One region of the Sphingobacterium sp. InxBP1 genome, then DNA from elsewhere that is predicted to be linked to it. Evidence: riboswitches for the same ligand, from Rfam matches in the RefSeq annotation. Region 1 holds a riboswitch; each other region holds the start of a gene.
What was found. Region 1 has a riboswitch for thiamine pyrophosphate ahead of thiS (sulfur carrier protein ThiS). Riboswitches for the same ligand answer to the same signal wherever they lie in the genome.
Positions count from the first base shown of each region.

Region 2: another riboswitch for thiamine pyrophosphate. It lies ahead of pnuC (nicotinamide riboside transporter PnuC); the one in region 1 lies ahead of thiS (sulfur carrier protein ThiS).
Region 3: another riboswitch for thiamine pyrophosphate. It lies ahead of thiM (hydroxyethylthiazole kinase); the one in region 1 lies ahead of thiS (sulfur carrier protein ThiS).

Region 1 is NZ_JAINDX010000043.1:3,096-5,365, reverse strand. It holds gene thiC (phosphomethylpyrimidine synthase ThiC) at 1-1,094, opposite strand, end outside; gene thiS (sulfur carrier protein ThiS) at 1,140-1,346, opposite strand; TPP riboswitch at 1,407-1,502, opposite strand; gene K7A41_RS09540 (alpha-L-rhamnosidase) at 1,647-2,270, shown strand, end outside.
Region 2 is NZ_JAINDX010000042.1:261,457-263,726, reverse strand. It holds gene K7A41_RS08815 (malate:quinone oxidoreductase) at 1-987, shown strand, start outside; TPP riboswitch at 1,004-1,146, shown strand; gene pnuC (nicotinamide riboside transporter PnuC) at 1,203-1,820, shown strand; gene K7A41_RS08805 (acyl-CoA dehydrogenase) at 1,810-2,270, shown strand, end outside.
Region 3 is NZ_JAINDX010000049.1:704,555-706,824, reverse strand. It holds gene K7A41_RS22820 (VanW family protein) at 190-1,038, shown strand; TPP riboswitch at 1,077-1,169, shown strand; gene thiM (hydroxyethylthiazole kinase) at 1,248-2,051, shown strand; gene thiE (thiamine phosphate synthase) at 2,041-2,270, shown strand, end outside.

The DNA.
Region 1 (2,270 bases):
ATCTGGCAGATTTCTTCAAAATGGGTGTAAAGAAAGTTTTCCCGATGATGGAAGAGACACCATTTGGCCATAATGGACCCTCCTCGGGAAACGATGCCGGTCACGCGGTTGGCTGTCAGATGAATATAGCGCAGCAGTACCCCAGCATGGATTGTAAAATACGAAACGCCCTGTTCTGCCTGCTCAATCAATGTATCCCGAAATATCTCCCAGGTCAGATCTTCGGCCACACCTTTTACTTTTTCAAGTGCTTGATAGATCGGAACTGTTCCGATTGGAACAGGCGAATTGCGGATAATCCATTCACGTGTTTCGTGTATATTTTTACCGGTCGACAGGTCCATAATCGTATCAGCACCCCAACGGCAGGCCCATACTGCTTTTTCAACCTCCTCTTCAATGCTCGAACTTACGGCACTGTTACCGATGTTGGCATTAATTTTTACCAAAAAATTGCGGCCGATGATCATTGGCTCGCTTTCGGGATGGTTGATGTTATTGGGAATAATGGCTCTTCCCGCCGCAATTTCCTCACGCACAAATTCGGGAGTAATGTATTTTCCAGCAGTTCTGGCACCAAAATTCTCGCCCTGATGCTGCTGATCCATTCCGGGGGTACAGTTGGCGAGCTGGTCTATACGCTGATTTTCACGAATGGCCACATATTCCATCTCTGGCGTGATAATGCCTTTTTTCGCATAGTGCAGCTGGGTCACATTTTTGCCTTTGTCGGCGACTTTCGGTTTATGACTGTAGGCGAAGCGCAAGCTGTCAAGAGACTTGTCGGCAAGCCGTTTTCTTCCGTATTCCGAACTGATTCCATCCAGCTGGACGACATCATTTCGGTCCAATATCCATTGTTCACGAAGACGAGGAAGCCCCTTGCGTATGTCTATGGCGGTATTCTCATCGGTATAAGGTCCAGATGTATCGTAGACGGTAACGGGCGGATTGAACTCCTCCTGGCCGTTGCTCAGCTTTGTCGAGCTGAGCTGGATCTGACGCATTGCTACCTGGATGGGGTAAAGTGTTCCGGGAACAAAAACTTTTTTGGAATTCGGAAAGGGTGTCTGTGTGATGTTTTGTGATGTCATGGTAAGGAAATTAGTGCTGTGTGAAAGACTTTCTTTTGAAATAGTTTACCCACCTTGTGTCGCGGTGATCAGAAGGATTTGGTCGTTGGCCTTCAGCGGTGTAGAGGCCCAAATATGCTGTGGTACAACACGGTTATTGACAGCGACTGCGACACCTTGTGTTTTGTCTGCTAGTTCTGCCTGTAAAAGCTCTTCCAAAGAGTGGGGGGCGGGGTCGAAAAAACGGGTTTGATGATTGATCGTAAGTTCCATTCCTAATTATTATTTTAATACCACTTTAGGAATGGCCACAAAAAGATACACTAGGTATCCTGTAGACATCGCACTTTTCCCTACGCCAGTATGATCTGGATCAGGTTCTAAGGGTAAAATCTCAGCCTGCATATGCAGACACCCCTAAAGCTGATGCTAAGATAATATAATTTGAATGAATAAAACAATGATATCTATTAATTTTTTGAAATAAGCAGGACAGTGCAGCATAGTTCGCTATCTTAAAAAATAATTGATACTTTAGTTAATAGAATAGCTAAAACAATTTAATAGACCAAAATGCGGAAGATATTATCGATACTCATGCTATGTACAGCTACTGTCGTAAGCGGGTGGCAAATGCAACAATGTCTACCTATTCGTTTAACCTGTGAACATCTTCAAAACCCTTTAGGGGTGGATCAAGCGGCTCCCAGATTAAGCTGGCAACTGGATGACAACCGGCAGGGCGCTTTACAAACAGCCTATCAGGTTATGGTCGATGGCGATTCTCTTGCACTCTTAAAAGATAAAGCGGATGTCTGGAATAGCGGGATACAGAAAAGTGCAGCCATGCTTGTACAATATGCAGGTAATGTATTGAAACCGCAGACGAAATATTTTTGGAAAGTACGTGTTTGGGATAAGTACGGGAAAGCCTGCACCTCTACAATTGCTTCCTTTGAGACGGGAATGATGCAGGCGGACCGCTGGAAAGGAAAATGGATCAGTGACCAGCACGATAGGCATGAACGGTCAGCTCCTTATTTTAGACGAGCATTCGGTGCGGACAAACCGATCAAATCCGCCCGGATTTATATCGCTGCCGCTGGTCTTTATGAACTGTCGATCAATGGCAGAAGGGTCGGTGATCATCGTCTTGACCCTATGTTTACGCGCTACGATAGACGGACGTTGTATGTT
Region 2 (2,270 bases), on a different contig from region 1:
ATGGCTGCTACCCGAATGGATTTAGGAACGGACGTAAATTTTGGTTCGCTCACGCGTGATCTGATTGCCAACCTTGCAAAAAAAGATAATATCTCGATTTCTTTGAGTCATGAGGTGGTGGATATCGAACGCGAGGACGACGGCCGCTGGGAAGTCGAGGTGAAGGATCTAAAAACAGGTGTGAAGAGGGAGATAAAAGCGAAGTTTGTGTTTATCGGTGCCGGTGGACATTCTTTGTTGCTGCTCGAAAAATCTGGCATCCCCGAAGCGAAAGGTTATGGCGGATTCCCAGTTGGTGGTCAGTGGTTGCGATGCACCAACCAGGAGATTATTAATGCGCACCACGCTAAAGTATACGGTAAAGCATCGGTAGGCGCGCCGCCAATGTCAGTACCACATTTGGATACCCGCTATATTGACGGCAAACAAGCCTTACTCTTTGGCCCTTATGCTGGTTTTTCAACCAAATTTTTAAAACAGGGATCTTATTTTGATTTGCCGGCATCCATTAAACTTTCCAATATACGGCCAATGTTATCTGCAGGACTCGATAATTTGCCTTTGACCAAATATTTGATTACGGAGGTGATGAAATCACCCAAAGATAAACTGGAATCTCTCAAACAATTTATGCCTACCGCCAAATTGGAGGATTGGGTCATTGAGAAAGCCGGACAACGCGTTCAGGTAATTAAAAAAGATAAGAAGAAAGGGGGCATTCTGGAATTTGGTACTGAAGTGGTATCGAGTGCAGATGGTTCTATCGCGGCATTATTAGGAGCTTCTCCGGGCGCCTCTACTTCGGTAGCTATCATGATCAGCCTGTTGAAGAAGTGTTTTCCAGACCGGGCAAAATCCGATGAGTATCGTAAAAAACTGCGCGAAATGATTCCTTCACATGGGAAATCTTTAAACGACGACGCTGAACTTTGTCGGGAAACCCGAATTCGTACACATAAAGCCTTGAAATTAATTGATATTGCTTAATTAATTCGCTTTAACAGATATACTTATGGGGTGCTTAAAATGATGAATCATTTTGGGCTGAGATTATACCCAATAAAAGCGATTGTAGTCCCTGTATAATCGCTTTTATATACCTGATCCAGATAATGCTGGCGTAGGGATCTAATTTCAAGAAAACAGCTGGTTTTCTCTCCTAAGTGTTTTATTAGAGTAATTTAGAAGATAAACACTTTTTAATGACCGAGTATTCCTTTTTCGAATCCTTTACTGAGCAAATACAACAGGCTACAGCCGCAGAATGGTTAGCCGTGATCTTCGGTATTTTACAGGTCTGGTTTTCCCGATTGAATAAATCCATCCACTATATTTTTGGCCTAATCGGAATCATAATTTCTGTTTATGTTTTATTTCATGCAAAGCTATACGCTGAAATATTACTCCATCTTTATTATCTGATCATGAGCATTTATGGGTGGTTTTATTGGAGATATGGCAGTGCAACAGTCGTACCAATAAGCCGGTGTGCGAAAAGCGACTGGTGGATCGTCGGATTTATCTGCATCGGCGGGTTTCTGGCGTTTTACTTTGGACTCGTGCATCTGACAGACTCCGATGTGCCCTTGTGGGATTCAATTGTGTCCTGCACAGCTTGGGCAGGCATGTGGCTACTGGCGAAGCGTAAACTGGAAAATTGGCTTTTATTGAATCTGAGCAACCTTGTAGCGATTCCCCTATTGTTGCATAAAGGATTGTTCCTTTATGCGGGGCTAACGCTGTTTTTGTTTGTAATGGCTTTTGGTGGTTATTTTAATTGGAGGAAGATACTAAATGACGAAAAAATATATGCAACTTAGCCCTGAAGATATCGCTTGCTTAATGGATTGTCAGCGAAAGGCTATTCTGCAAAAGACTTTATCTGACGAACAACTAGCCTTGATCTACCGTAACAGATGGTTTAAGATGTGGGTGCCCACATCCTTGGGCGGGCTGGGGCTTCACTTAAGCCAAGGGCTTTCGTTATTGGAGGAATTGGCATATTGGGATGGAGGACTGGCTTGGACGGTGACCTTGTGTGCGGGCGCAAATCTATTTGTCGGATATATTGATCCTGCTGTAGCCACCGATCTTTTTGTATCTGACAAGGTCTGCTTGGGAGGAAGTGGACAGATCGCAGGGATTGCTTCTCGGGAAGGATCTGCATATCGGCTAAAAGGACATTGGAAGTATGCCACTGGCGCACCACACCTGACTCATTTTACTTTAAATGCCTTTGTTTACGATCAGGGAAAGCCCCTGCTAGACAA
Region 3 (2,270 bases), on a different contig from region 1:
TTGTTACATCATCTTATCACCGCTGGTACTATTAGGGTATGCGGCCACAGCAATACCAATGGCGATAAGATGACTGCGGACAGTCAGATCCCTCCGAGACAATATAACAGTAAAAGAAAAACCAAACACATAAGACAGGAATACTAGGACAATACAAGTGCGGAAACAATTTATAATCGGGTTTTATTCGTGGCAAAACGAAAATTAATCAGTCAGCGCCATCCTCTACTCTATACAATCGCTGTCTGGGTAAGAAGAATACAAAGAAAAGCCATCTGGCTGTTGGACAATAAGCGATATGCACAGGCAAAAACAGCAGAGTTGCTTCGGTTCAGGGTAAAGAAGCACCAGTCGGTTTTATTGAAGAAGCTTGGAGAGAACAATATGCAGCTTCAGATCAATAAAGTAACCAACCTCAAGATTGCGGCACAGCAGATCACTGGGATTTTAATCCGGCCAGGTGAGACGTTCTCGTTCTGTAAACTCGTAGGACTGCCGACACAAAAGAAAGGGTATCTTCCGGGGATGGAACTCTCTTTTGGAGAGGCTAGGGCGGGCATAGGGGGTGGCATATGCCAGATATCCAATCTTATCCACTGGCTCGTGATCCACAGCCCGCTAACCGTCGCTGAACGCTATCACCATTCCTTCGATCCTTTTCCAGACGATGGCCGAGTTCTGCCTTTTGGTAGTGGCGCGACCATATTCTACAATTATCGCGACTATCAATTCACCAACCATACGGACCATACCTTCCAGATTAACCTGTGGTTTACCGAAAAATGTCTGGAAGGTGAGCTTAGGATTGATCAGGAACTGGATTTTGCCTACCATGTGTTTGAGCGCGCGCACCAATTTCTGAAGATCGGCAACGACTTCTACCGTAAAAATGAGATCTGGCGCGAAAAGCTGTTAAAATTCGAGGGCGGTAAGATAATCGAGACAGCGTGCATAATGAAGAATTTTGCACGGGTTGCTTATACTCCCCCTTACTATATTGTGCCTGATCCCAAAAACGAAAAAGGCACTACTGAATAGACAGCCTTTCTGTTTCTCCTTTTTTTTGATTAAGTTTGATGTGGCTTTGGGGGTATTCTGTACAGAATTGAGATAGTCCCTTTGAACCTGATACGGTTTACACCGACGTAGGGAAAAGCATCCGCTTGACATATACGATAGGATGGACAAGTCCGACTGTCCCGATTCTTCCTGACAAAGCCACAACAAGACATAAAAGAACTGAAGGCATGGAAGAAACTATTATTCAACTATTAAAAAGAGTCAAGCAGCAAAGGCCCCTAGTGCACAATATTACCAACATGGTGGTTATGAACAATACGGCCAATGCCTTACTTGCACTTGGCGCATCACCGGTCATGGTTCATAGCCCATCTGAAGTGCAGGAAGTTGTGGATCTGGCTCAGGCGCTCGTTTTAAACATCGGTACAATAAGTGAGCAGACTGCCGAGGCTATGCTTATTGCCGCCGAACATGCAAACAATAATGGGAAGCCCTGGGTGCTGGACCCGGTAGGTGCCGGTATCTCCGCTTTCCGAAACGACCTACTGGCTAACCTACTGGAACTTCGGCCAACTATAATCCGGGGAAATGCATCAGAGATCATGAGTTTATATAACGTCCAGCAGGCGACCACAAAAGGCGTGGACAGCACTGCTGACAGCGCTGCTGCGGTTGATTCAGGCAAAGGTCTGCAACAGCAAACCGGTTCCGTTATCTGTATCTCGGGAAAGGTTGACTATATCCTTTCGGATCAGCGTTTGGCCGAAGTACGTAATGGCCACGCCATGATGACCCAGGTAACAGGCTTGGGCTGTAGCGCCACCGCCCTCATTGGTGCATTTATCGGCGTCACGGGGCAAGTATTTGACGCAGCAGTAGCGGGAGTTTCCATTTTGAGCCTTGCCGGAGAACTGGCAGCCGGAAGATCCGCAGGTCCGGGCTCCCTGCAGGTAAACCTTTACGACGAACTATACCGCCTGGATGAGGACACCCTAAAGACACATCTTCAGATTACCTGCCATGGCGTTTAGCCCACAGTTTCCTTACCCTCTGTATCTGGTTATCTCGGAGGAGGATTGCTACCCACAGCCCTGGCTACAGGTTGCGGAAGAAGCAATAATTGGCGGCGTAGATATTGTGCAGCTACGTGAAAAAAAAGCAGTCTATTCCGATTTTCTGGAAAAAGCCCATAAGCTTATACGTCTCACCGACCATTATGGAATTCCGTTAATTATCAATGATGCCATAGA